3 regions of the Arthrospira sp. PCC 9901 genome follow, and region 3 is predicted to be linked to each of the others. Evidence: riboswitches for the same ligand, from Rfam matches in the RefSeq annotation. Region 3 holds a riboswitch; each other region holds the start of a gene.
The links. Region 3 has a riboswitch for cobalamin ahead of cobG (precorrin-3B synthase). Riboswitches for the same ligand answer to the same signal wherever they lie in the genome.
Positions count from the first base shown of each region.

Region 1: linked by a shared signal. The riboswitch ahead of cobW (cobalamin biosynthesis protein CobW) and the one ahead of cobG (precorrin-3B synthase) in region 3 are both predicted to bind cobalamin.
Region 2: linked by a shared signal. The riboswitch ahead of NLZ44_RS20165 (energy-coupling factor ABC transporter permease) and the one ahead of cobG (precorrin-3B synthase) in region 3 are both predicted to bind cobalamin.

Region 1 is NZ_CP102296.1:267,870-272,270, reverse strand. It holds gene feoB (Fe(2+) transporter permease subunit FeoB) at 1-1,521, opposite strand, end outside; gene NLZ44_RS01390 (ferrous iron transport protein A) at 1,549-2,217, opposite strand; gene NLZ44_RS01385 (high light inducible protein) at 2,433-2,642, shown strand; gene NLZ44_RS01380 (hypothetical protein) at 2,691-2,933, shown strand; cobalamin riboswitch at 3,040-3,185, shown strand; gene cobW (cobalamin biosynthesis protein CobW) at 3,328-4,380, shown strand.
Region 2 is NZ_CP102296.1:4,553,619-4,558,019, reverse strand. It holds gene NLZ44_RS20180 (energy-coupling factor ABC transporter ATP-binding protein) at 1-425, opposite strand, end outside; gene cbiQ (cobalt ECF transporter T component CbiQ) at 409-1,212, opposite strand; gene NLZ44_RS20170 (energy-coupling factor ABC transporter substrate-binding protein) at 1,213-1,521, opposite strand; gene NLZ44_RS20165 (energy-coupling factor ABC transporter permease) at 1,530-2,285, opposite strand; cobalamin riboswitch at 2,306-2,466, opposite strand; gene NLZ44_RS20160 (glycosyltransferase family 2 protein) at 2,510-3,436, opposite strand; gene NLZ44_RS20155 (argininosuccinate synthase) at 3,559-4,401, shown strand, end outside.
Region 3 is NZ_CP102296.1:4,207,238-4,211,638, reverse strand. It holds gene NLZ44_RS18760 (precorrin-8X methylmutase) at 1-589, opposite strand, end outside; gene cobG (precorrin-3B synthase) at 615-2,063, opposite strand; adenosylcobalamin-variant (AdoCbl-variant) riboswitch at 2,075-2,158, opposite strand; gene cbiE (precorrin-6y C5,15-methyltransferase (decarboxylating) subunit CbiE) at 2,202-3,428, shown strand; gene NLZ44_RS18745 (cobalt-precorrin-6A reductase) at 3,442-4,197, opposite strand; gene hemL (glutamate-1-semialdehyde 2,1-aminomutase) at 4,320-4,401, opposite strand, start outside.

The DNA.
Region 1 (4,401 bases), 1.6 Mb from region 3:
ATAGGGGGGTAATTCCATGACAAAGGGGGAAGATTGACCGCGTAAGAGGGTATGCTTCATGACTAACCCGGTGAACACGGCTGCTAAAATCCCGATGATGTAAAGCAAGAAAACGATATTTTGTCCGTTTCTGGGGAAAAATGCGGCTACAAACAGGGCATAAACTGGCAGGCGCGCCCCACAGGACATAAAGGGATTCATTAAGACGGTCATTAGACGATCGCGAGGATTTTCTAAAGTGCGGGTTGCCATAATACCGGGAATATTGCAGCCAAAACCGACCATCATTGGCACAAAAGACTTACCCGGAAGCCCCATAAACCGCATAAACCGATCCATAACAAAGGCGGCGCGGGCGAGATAGCCAGAGTCTTCTAAGATGGCTAGACAGATAAACATTAAGGCAATTTGGGGGATAAATGTAGCGGTGGTTTGGATACCGCCGCCAACTCCTTCGGCTAGAGTACCGATTAACCAACCGGGGGCGTTAATTTGCTCAAGGCCATGAGCCATGCCATCTACAAATACGGTGCCGAAGGCGATATCAAAAAAGTCGATAAATGCGCCACCAAAGTTAATGGAAATCAGGAACATCAGGTACATGACTACCAAAAAAATGGGTATACCCCAGGCGCGACTGAGGACTACCTGATCAATGCGATCGGAAACGTGCTGTTGTACTAGGTCCGATCGCTGTGTGATACCCTGTAACATCTGATGAATCCAGCTATAGCGCGCATCAGCAATCAATAAGTCGATATCTTCTCCCAGGGTTTGGTGTATGCGGTGGCGGTGGGTGGCAATTTGCTTAACGACATCTTGATTAACCAAACTTTGGCGATCGTCATATTGCAATAAACTGAGACTTTGCCAACGATGGTCTGGGGGTAAGTAGTTATATTGTTGGGCTACCGATTCGGTAATTTCACTTAGGGCGGCTTCGATAACGGCTGGATAGGCGACTTTGGCTTGGGGGCGGTCTGCCATAAGTATGGCATCTCGGACAATTTCCCGCAGTTGTTCTACCCCTCGCCCAGAACTAGCACTCATGGGAATTACCGGACAGCCTAAGCGATCGCCTAATTGTTGGGCATCAATGGTAATTTGCCGCTGCTGGGCTATATCTATCATATTCAGGGCGATCGCGATCGGTAAACCCATTTCCAGCAGTTGGGTGGTTAGATACAGATTTCGCTCTAGGTTCGACGCATCTACGATATTGATAATTAGGGTGGCTTCACCCGATAGTAAATAGTCTCGCGCTACCTGTTCATCTAATCCAGTGCTGGCATCTTCCACGTCCAGAGAGTAAACCCCTGGCAGGTCAATCACCTTGATGGTCTGGTTTTGATAACGATAGCTTCCCTCTTTCCGTTCTACGGTAACTCCGGGCCAGTTACCTACCCGCTGATTACTACCAGTTAAAGCATTAAATAGGGTCGTTTTCCCACAGTTAGGGTTTCCCACCAAAGCAATACAGGACATCGCTGCCTTATTATCGGTTTGGCGGTTCAGTTCCATAGACTGACTCACAATTTTGTTCCTCCTTTAGGATGGGTTGATTAATGCCACCTGAAGGGCATCTGCTTCGTCTTTGCGTAAACTCAGGTTAAATCCCCTGACCTCAATTTGGGTCGGGTCTCCTAAAGGTGCGTGGCGTTTGACTGTAAATTCCACCCCTGGAGTTAATCCCATGGCTAATAATTTCCGTTTGTAGCTACGCGCGCCGGGGTCATAACCAACCACCCGCAACCGAGAACCGATCGCCGCATGGCGCAACTGCACAACATTAGTCTTATTCATTGATGAGAGTTTCCTTTTCGACTGGGTGAGGTTTTCTGTGGCGACCTGAATATTCTCAGCCATATCTGCCCCCAGTCCTAAGCGATGGTCGCCTAGGGCGATAATCACTGATCCACTGGTTGTGGAACTAATGACATTTAATTCTACACCTGGCATTAACCCCATCCCCATTAGACGGGTATTGCCTCCGGCACAATTGAGAGCAACTATATATAAGCGATCGCCTACCTTCGCCTCCGACAAAGCAAAGGTTCCCGGAATTGATGATTCGCCCACTACAACCAATGATTCTGGTGATTCACTTATGGTGCGAGCATGACCAGTGTTGTCTTTGAGGTAAGTAAATCCTGACCAGCTTGATCCACCATCAAAGCAGTTCACGGATACATCGGCACAGTAGTTATCATTGTCCATAATCTATTGGCTCTATGTTGAGCTAATTGAGAATTAATTTTAACTAATACCATGTAACTAGGTGAAAAATCCCATTGTTAATAAATTTTTAACAAACCCCTATATCTTGAAAAAACGAATAATTATACCAAAAAAATTAATTTTGTCAACCCCTTGCAATATTTGTTTGCAGTGTGTTACATTTGTTTACAAGAAGTAAGAGAGGCAAAAATATTATGGTTCGTGGACAAATTATGGAAGAAGGCGGACGCGCAAATGTTTACGCGATCGAACCCCAAGTATATGTAGAGGAAGCGCAACAATTCGGTTTCAACAAATACGCAGAGAAACTCAACGGACGACTAGCTATGATCGGGTTTATATCCGCCCTAGCCTTAGAAGCGTTAACCGGACATGGTTTAATTGGCTGGTTAACTAGCCTGTAAAACCCAGATTTTCTCAGCCTATAATTCAGTAGCATTTCGGAGACTTGTATGAAAACAGATTTTAACTTTCCTAACAAATACTTAATCGGACCTGTAATCTTTCGACCGGACTTTAACAGTACCTCAGAAGTAATTACAGCTAACCAAGCCTGGTCTTTATTCTTCACAGGTGGTCAGGAAGACAAAGCCCTTGGTTATAATGCAGAATACGGCAGGTTTTTTACAAATTTACTGATGGCGATCGCCGTTAGTGGCGCTATTGGGGCTTTGATTTTCACTAACTTAGTCTAAGTCATCAAATTTACCTATCTCTCCCTATTCACTAATAACAAACCGTCCCTGTTTAGAAATAAGCAGGGACTTTTTTGGTTTTTCCCCGAATTCGCCCAACCTGTGATAAGATATTCCCGATATCGGTTCTAAGGGAAATCAGCCCTTAGAGGAAAGGGGGAAAGTCCGGTGTAAGTCCGGCGCTGTCCCGCAACTGTGATGGGACTCTGTTAGTCTCTCAGTCAGAATGCCCGCCGATAAGTAACCTATTGTTGATTCATCTGCGAGGTATGGATGATGGTTGATTTAGTATTTTCACAATCTAAATATCATAGCGATCGCCCATCTAAACTCTAGGAAAATCTCAACATTTATAGATAGCAAATCGCTATAATTTCGGAGGAGTCAAAAAACCGTGCATAAAATTCCTGTAACCATTATCACCGGATTTTTAGGGGCTGGAAAAACCACCCTGATCCGCCATTTACTGCAAAATAACCAAGGTCGTCGGATCGCGGTATTAGTCAATGAATTTGGCGAAGTAGGTATTGATGGCGAAATCCTCAAATCTTGCCAAGTTTGTGACGAAGAAGAAACGGAAACTAATATCATCGAATTAGCGAATGGTTGTCTGTGTTGCACCGTCCAGGAAGAGTTTTTGCCGACTATGCAAGAACTACTTAAACGCCAAGATGCGATTGATTCGATATTAATAGAAACCTCTGGTTTGGCTTTACCAAAGCCACTGGTTCAAGCCTTCCGATGGCCGGAAATTCGCACCAAAGCGACGGTAGATGGTGTGATTACGGTAGTTGATAGTGAAGCCCTAGCCAATGGTCAACTGGTGGGAGATTTAGAGGCTTTAGAAAAGCAGCGTCAAGCGGATGAAACTTTGGAACATGAAACACCAATCGAGGAGTTATTTGAAGACCAGTTAGCTTGTGCTGATTTGGTACTTTTGACGAAAGGCGATCGCATTGATGAAGAGTCTCAGCAGCGGGTTCAGCAATGGCTAAAACAGGAGTTAACCCCAGGAGTGCAGACGGTTTCCTGTCAGCAAGGTAAAATTTCCGCTGACATATTATTAGGCTTTAATGCAGCGGTAGAAGACCATCTGGACAGTCGCCCAAGTCACCATGACCAGGAAGAGGAACACGAACACGATGATGATATCAATGCTGTGCATTTAGTCTTAGATCCAGTCAGGGACTCCGCCAGTTTAGTCAATCAACTAAAGGCGATCGCCCAGCAGTGGGAAATCTACCGCATCAAAGGTTTTATAGCCGTAGCCAATAAACCCATGCGGATGGTAGTTCAAGGAGTCGGAAACCGATTTGATACCTTCTTCGATCGCCCCTGGAAAACCGACGAACCTCGCCAAACTCAACTGGTGTTTATTGGTCGTAGTCTTAATCAGGAACAAATAGCGGCTTCTTTGGAATCAGAAACCATGGCGTTAAACGGGTAGAATTTGAGATATTTTAGGGGT
Region 2 (4,401 bases), 350 kb from region 3:
ATCGGGAAATCCGCCAAACCCACTAAATCAAATTCAGCCAAAATTTGGCGCACCCGTTGAGCAATTTCTGAGGTAGATAAACCCAAATTACACAAGCCATAGGAAATATCTTCTGACACGGTAGTTGCTACTAACTGCTGTTCAGGATTTTGGAACACTAAACCCACCTTTTGGCGCAATTGATTCAACCATCGCCGTTTATATTGTAGCGGTTGACCTCGCCAACTAATCACCCCGGACTGAGGACGATATAACCCATTAGCTAATCGAAATAAGGTAGTTTTTCCGCAGCCATTACGTCCAATGACAGCATAACGCTGATATCTACCAAATTGACAAGTGATATTTTCCAGAGTTGGCTGCTGACTACCGGGGTAAGTATACTGAACATTATCAAATTCTAGTAACTCAAATTCCGAGGACATAAAACCATCCAATAATCACCAATAATAGTAGACAACCACAACATCCTTCCCAGGTATATCGAGGGTTGGATTGATGGCGAGAAACCGACCAAACCCGCAACTCTCCGTTAAACCCCCGCGCGGTTAATCCTAAACAAATTTGTCGATAATTTTCTAGGGTTTGTTGGAGTAGTTGACTGGTGACAATTCCTAAACTGCGGATTGTAGTTTTCCAGTCACCATAACCGATACGAACCTGTTGAGCGATTAATAATTGACTAGCGGTTTCAGTTAACATAAAAATAAACCGATACATTAACATTAATAGTTCTGTGATTAAACTGGGACAGCCAATCTTACGGAAAATTCTAATGATTTCGACGAGGGGGGTAGTGAGTAAAAGAAAATACATACAGGAGCTTAAAACTAGGGAGCGAGTTAGTAGAAAACCAGCTTGTTGCATTCCTTGATTACTGAAATATATCAAGATATTACCTAGGTTAAATTCCCAGATAATATCAGTTTTAATTAATTCAATATTAGCTGAATTAACCACCCCCAATAGTAAGGCGGGAATGCTAGTTAACCAAAAACTGAAGGGGATGGCTTGCAATTTCAGATAAATTCCTAGGGGAATTTTAGCGTAAATCACGACCCAAATTGTCACCCAAATGGTGATCAATATTTGCAGGAGGGGGGGAGCCGCCAAACTGAGACAAAACAGGATGGCGGCAAAGGCTAACTTATGTTCTGAGGGTAAATACCTTAACCGATTGGTATAGGCGATCGCATCAATTTGATGGTACATTTAGGATGAGCGATTTTTGCCTTGTTTACGGCCTTTATATAAGCCAATCACATAGCCGACGATACCCGCACCAATAGCAGCTTGAGAAACAAATAACAGGCTCTCAATTTCGCCACTGGGAACTTCTAAGATAGGTTCAAACCAGGGTTGATAATTCGGTTGAATTTCGCCGATGAGATTTTCGGCTTGTTCATCGGCTCCCTCATAGTCTCCTCGGATAAAAATTAGCGGCGTTACCGATAAAATAACGACGGCTAAAATCATCCACAAATTGCCATTTTTTACAGCTTTATCAGAAGTTGGTGTCATGATTTTACTTAGCTATTAGCTTTCCCAATTTTCAAGGTTTGCAGTTCTTCTGAGGCGTAGGACTCTAACCAATTCCAAACTACCATAGTTAATAGTCCCTCACTAATTGATAGGGGAATTTGAGTGACTGCAAAAATCCCCGCAAATTTGATAAAGGAAGCCATAACCCCCCCAGAAGCAGCCGGAAAAGCTACGGCTAACTGTATGGAGGTAATTAAATAAGTGGCTAAACTTCCCAAGGCTGCTGCGAAGAAAATACCTAACTTTTGTTGGTTAAATTGGCAGAATAGTTGATAAATGCCATAGGCAACCCAAGGGCCGACAATCGCCATAGAAAATACATTAGCTCCCAAGGTAGTTAAACCGCCGTGAGCGAGTAATACGGCTTGGAAAAGTAGGACTAAACTGCCTAAAACTGTCATCACTGAAGGTCCGAATAAAACCACTCCTAATCCGGTTCCGGTGGGGTGAGAACAACTCCCTGTAACTGAGGGGATTTTTAGAGCTGACAGGACAAAAGTAAAGGCTCCTGCTAGGGCAATTAATAGCTTTAGTTCGGGGTTGTTTCGGGTAATTTTGGTGAGTTTTTGAAAACCAATAACCCAGAAAGGGATGATTAACACCCACCAAAAAATTGACCAGGTAATAGGTAAAAAACCTTCCATAATGTGCATTGCTTGAGCTGGAGTGGCTGCACCTATTACCAAATAAAATGTTAACCCAATCATGGCGATTAGGTGTATCATTCGATGATTTTTGCTCATCTGTACCTCGCAGATTTGTGAGTGAGAAATAACTATAGGCGGGCATCCTGACTCACAGATGGGGTGGACAAATTAGCCGGAAATCTGATTACAGTTGCGGGACAGCGCCGGATTTACACCGAACTTTCCCCATTACTCCTAGTGGCTGTTCCCCACTAGAACCTATAGTTGGCGCTATTGTATCATGTGTAGGTCAACAGTGAACCGAGCTGGCAAATATTTAATTAAGTTTGCTCTCGCCTGGCCCAATATTGTTGGACGGCTTGGACGTTATACCAATTTAAAAAAATTCGAGAAATTTCTAAGGCTAATTGAGGCTGACCACGATTAATTAACCACTGTAAAAAATGCGCCATTGTCCGTTCATTGAGTTGACCTCTTAGGGATAAAATGCCCCAGAGTATCCGATGCAAAATGGTCATTTGAATCATCATTTTGACTGACCAGGTAGGATGTTTTTGATAGAAAACTACCCCCATTCTGCCTCTTTGTTTTTCTTTTTCAATTAGGGCGGGTATTTGGTCTAAGCTAAAGGGTGGATGCCAATGATATCCGACGGCGGCGGGGCATTTGATTAATTTTAAGCCTAATTTTTTGAGCCTAACTCCTAGTTCCAGGTCTTCCCAACCATAAAGCTGAAATTGAGGGTCAAATAATCCGGCTTCGATTAGCCAATGGCGGGCGATCGCCACATTTCCGGTGGCAAAATAAGCGGCAGAAAAATCGGTGATTTTATAGGGTTCTGTGGTGGGATTTTCAAAATTGCAGGTATTCACAACTCGACCATAGGTAAAGATGCGATCGCTTTTTTGAGAGTTGGCAATTAAGGCGGTAGCGTGAGCGGCAAGAAAGCTATCAGTTACCACCAAATCACTATCGATAAAAACAATCAGATCTCCCCTCGCCTGTTCAACTCCCAAATTTCGCGCCGCCGCTGGTCCCTGGTGGTCTTGCTGGTAGATGCGAAGATGGGGAAATTCGAGGGTGTTAGTTCCCAACCATTCCACAGTCCCATCAGTGGAACCATCATCGACTAACACCACCTCATAGCCAGTCACGGCGGCGCTATAGGTTTGATTTTCCAATGCTCTCAGACACTTCTGTAAAATCGGCAAACGGTTATAGGTAGGGATAACAACGCTAAAAAACATATATTTTCTGGGACAGTTGGCGATGCTCTGCAACTATAACCTAATTGTTACAGCCTTACTTTTCAATGGTGGCGATTGGGGTGATAATGAAATGTTTGTTGATCTAGGAGCTTTGGTAGATTATGGGTCGCGCTGAAAAAGCTGTACTTGCCTACTCTGGTGGTGTAGATACCTCTGTCTGTATTCCTTATCTCAAAAATGAGTTTGGGGTAGCTGAAGTAATTACTGTGGCGGTTGACTTGGGACAAGGTGATGAACTAGGACCAGTGAAACAAAAGGCCCTCGACTCTGGCGCGAGTGAGTCTTTAGTGATTGATGTACAACAGCGATTTGTACAGGAGTTTGCTTTTCCGGCTATTCAAGCTAATGCTTTGTATGAGAACCGCTACCCCCTGGCTACGGCTTTAGCACGTCCTTTGATTGCTCAGGTTTTGGTGGAAGTTGCCGAAAAATACGGAGCAGATGCGATCGCTCACGGTTGCACGGGAAAAGGCAATGATCAGGTCCGCTTTGATGTGTCTATCGGCGCTCTCAACCCTAATATTAAGATTTTAGCTCCGGCTAGGGAATGGGGTATGAGTCGGGAAGAGACGATCGCTTATGGGGAAAAATTTGGCATTTCCTTCCCCGTTAAAAAGTCTTCCCCCTACAGTCTCGATCGCAACTTGCTTGGTATGGCGATCGAAGCTGGACCTCTGGAAGACCCCTGGGTTGAACCCCCAGAGGATGTCTATGGGATGACTAAAGCGATCGCTGATACTCCTGACCAGCCAGAATATTTAGAAATTGGCTTTCAATCTGGCATTCCTGTTAGCCTCAATGGGGAAGCACTCAATGGCGTTGACCTCATCTCTCGCTTAAATGCGATCGCCGGAAACCACGGTATCGGACGCATTGATATGATCGAGAATCGTTTGGTAGGTATTAAATCTCGGGAAGTTTACGAATCCCCTGCCATGGTTGTA
Region 3 (4,401 bases):
CTGCGATCGCACTCCCACCGCGCCGCCCATGGAGTGTCATAAATGGAATACCACGGCTATTAGATGCCAATTCAAGTTTCGACTCTGCCGCGCCGACAAAGCCGACCGGAAACCCTAAAATCAGTGCAGGTTTCACTAAACCATCATCCAACATTTCCAGCAGGTGAAAGAGGGCAGTCGGTGCATTACCAATGGCTACCACTGCGCCTTGTAAATTATCCCCCCATAACTCCAATGCTGCCGCCGACCGAGTATTATTAATCTGGCGAGCGATATTAGGGACATCTGGATGATTTAGGGTACAAATAATCGGGTTATTTTTAGGTAAGCGTTTTTTAGTAATTCCCCTAGCCACCATCATGGCATCACAAAAGATGGCTTTTCCCTGTTGTAGTGCCTCCCGTCCGACTTTAACGGCATTTTCTGAGGCTTGTAAATCTCCGACAATATCCGTCATTCCGCAGGCATGAATTAACCTAACTGCTACATGAGATAAATCATCTGATAAACCTTGAAAGTTGGTTTCATCCCGAATTATTCCAAAGGATTTATGATATATTTGGTTGCCGTCACGCAGGTAGTCTATCATCAGCAAATTTGCAGGTAATTAGTGATTAATTAAGTGGGCGATTTTGGGTCAAAAAATTGGCTAAAAATTCGGGTATTTCGGTAAATACTCCCTCAAAAATTTTGTGTTTTAAGGATTGTTCACCATCCCCAATATATACTTGGTAGCCTTCGATAGTTTTGCCATCTTGATTAATTGTATGCCCTAAAAGGGTGATTTCTGCGGGACTGGGTTGAGCGCAAAATTTAGGGCAACCAGTTACATGAATATTAATAGGAGTATCTAAATTTAATCGCTGGTGGAGATATTCTGCTAATTGGGAAGCGTGAGTTTGAGTGTGGGTAAGTGATGCGGCACAGCCAGGCTTACCACCACAAGCAGCGATCGCCACTTGATTTGACTCAATTTCCGCGAAGCCTAATAAAGATAGTTTCGGCAATAATTGGCTGATTTGTTGATGGGGAATATCTGGCATTATAATTGTTTGCCAAGGGGTTAATCTTAACTCGGCATTACCAAAGGTTTCTGAAAGTTCGACTAATCCTAACCATTGTTGTGCATTAATTTGTCCTAGGTGTAATGATATCCCAATATAACACAATTCGGCGTTTTTTTGGGGATAAATTCCTAAATGATGATAGGGTTGGCTGGGGGTAGGTTCAGCGGACAATATCGGCAAGGGCTGGGTTAGTTGGCTGTTGACTTGCTGGATATATGTATCTAATCCTAGATGGTCAATTAGCTGTTTCATCCGAGGCTTTTTCCCGGTATCTAAGGGGTTGTTTCGGACATACTCCCCATAGACATTAATAAGGGTAGCGACTACAGATAAACATTGTTCTGGCGTGATGACAAGTTGGGTATTATATAGCTTTTTATCTCCGGCGATCGCCAACTGAAAATTAATGCTATTATTCCCATCATCTACCGATATCGCATTAAGCTGAATCTCATTATATCGATGTTCCCAAGCCACCGGAGAACGGATACCAATTCCCACAGTCCCCCCCCCATCAACTCCGATGCTAAACTTAGGACTAAGTTCGCCAATTAACGGGTGATTTTGAATCAGATTATCCAGGGCTTTAATCAGGGGACGAGTATCAATTAACTCCTGGCTATCAATTCCCGCCGTCGGACTACCCATAATATTGCGTAGGTGGTCTATGTGGGGATTGTGAGCAGCTAAATTTAATTTTTGCAGCATCTCAAAAACGGCGCTAGTTGGTGGTTTTTGCACTCCCCGAATTTGTAAATTCGCGCGATTAGTTACTTGTAGCGTCCCTCCCCACTCCGTTAATAAATCACCCAATAATTTCCCCTGTTTACTATCAATTAATCCGCCCGGAGTCCGAATGCGGATTAAAAAACCATCCTGGGCGTGGGTTCCATAAAATAGACCCGGACAAACATTTGCTTTAACTAACCAATTCATGGTGATTTGTTTCTCCATGCGACGCAGAGAATGAGCCGCAAAATTAGCTGATTTTGACAACTCATCAATAACTTGTAGTTGGCATTCTGACTCAGAAAATTGTATTACAGTTGCGGCACAGTGTCGGAATCTCACCGAACTTTCCCAACTACAAGCCCAAATACTATATCATGAATACTGGTATTTTAACTATAAATCATGGTGAGCAGGGATTTTTCCCACAAATGGTTATCAATTGTAGGAATTGGGGAAGATGGGTTAGAAGGGTTAAGCGCCACGGCGCGATCGCTTTTATCTATGGCTTCAGTAGTTGTCGGTGGTCAACGTCATTTAGCAATGTTACCCCCGGAGGATAAACGAGAAAAACTCCTCTGGACTTCTCCTCTGGATGAGTCGATCGCAGAAATTATCCGCCGCCGTGGTCAACCCGTCTGTGTTTTAGCTAGTGGCGATCCGATGTGGTATGGTATTGGCGTTACCCTTACCCGTCGCCTACCCCTTGAGGAAATTACTATAATTCCTTCTCCCTGTACATTTAGCCTAATTTGTAGTCGTTTGGGTTGGTCTTTAACCGATGTAGAAACCCTGAGTTTATGTGGTCGTCCCCTGGCTTTATTAAATCGGGTAATTTATGGGGGTGCGCGTCTGTTAATTTTAAGTGCTAATAGTCGCACTCCCGCCGCCGTGGCTGAACTCCTAACACATCAAGGATTTGGTGATAGTTTAATCGTCGTGTTGGAACATTTGGGAGGCAAAAAAGAGAGACAAATTTCGGGTATCGCTTCCTCTTGGGATGTTGACGAAGTGGCTGATTTAAATGCGATCGCCGTAGAGTGTATTAGTTCTAATCCCGTTAACTTTTCCCCTAGTTTTCCGGGAATTCCTGACAGCGCCTACCACCACGACGGACAGTTAACTAAACAGGAAGTCCGAGCGATTACTCTCAGTCGATTATCCCCCATACCGGGACAACTTTTATGGGATGTCGGTGCAGGTTGTGGGTCCATTGGTATTGAGTGGATGAGAAGCGATCGCCGTTGTCAAAGTATCGCCATAGAACAGCATCCCAGACGCTTAGAATATATTGCTGATAATGCCACAGCTTTAGGGACTCCAGACCTGCAAATAATAGCCGGAAAAGCACCCGAATCATTAATTAATTTACCTTCCCCTGATGCCATTTTTATTGGTGGTGGTATTACCACCCCAGGTCTATTAGAAACCTGTTGGGAAAAATTGCGATCGGGAGGTCGTCTAGTGGCTAATACAGTCACAGTTGAGAGTGAGTTAATTCTGTTACAATGGCATAATCAATTAGGGGGGGAACTTACCCGAATTGGCATTGAAAGAACTGCAGCCATTGGCAATTTTTTAGGCTGGAAACCCTTAGCTACTGTCACTCAATGGTCAGTGCTGAAACCATAACTAAAAAGGCGGTTTATTGTTGGTGTAACCAAGCGATCGCCGACTCAATATCAGCCACTGTTTCCCCCATAGGAATGGGAGGACGTTGCACCATAACCACAGGTAATTTCAACTCTCGCGCCGCCACAATTTTGGCGTAGGTAGCATCACCGCCGCTATTTTTACTAACAATTGCACCCAGTTGATATTCCCGTAAAATTGACAGTTCATCTATCACCGAAAAAGGCCCCCTTTGTAACAATAATTCCCCCCTAGGTATAGGTAAATTCGGCTGAGGTGGGTCAATCATCCGCATTAAAAACCAGATATCTTTTAGTTCAGCATAGGCGGAAAGTTCCTGACGACCAATAGTTAAAAATACCCGTTCAGCTAACCCTGATAAAACCATAGTAGCCTGTGAGTGACTATCCACCTCAACCCAGTTATCGCCGGGGACTTTTTCCCAAGCCGGACGGACAACCATTAACCGTTTAATTCCACATTCATTAGCTGCTATAGCCGCATGGTCAGAAATTTGGGCAGCAAAGGGGTGGGTAACATCAATTAAAATATCAATTTTTTGTTGTTTTAAATAGTCGATTAAACCCTGAACACCGCCAAAACCGCCAATCCGAAAAGCCGCCGGGTCTTTCGGGGTAACTGGCTGTTGAGTGCGACCCGCAAAAGAAGCGATCGCCTCTATATTCGCCATAGTTTGAACCCTATCATATAGGGCTGTCGCTTCCGCCGTTCCTCCCAAAATCAAGATTTTTTTACAGTAATTACTCATCCAAATTAATAGGTTAAGATTAGCCCGATAAACCCCAGCAAAAACCAGGTTTTCTATGGGAATTCCAGACAGACTTAACCATCAATTCCATAAAAAACCCAGTTCTTGACTGTCAGAATTATCTACAGACCAGATAAAACTTCCCGCGCCGCCGCCAGAGTTTGATCAATATCTTCCTCAGTATGCACAAAAGAAGTAAAACCA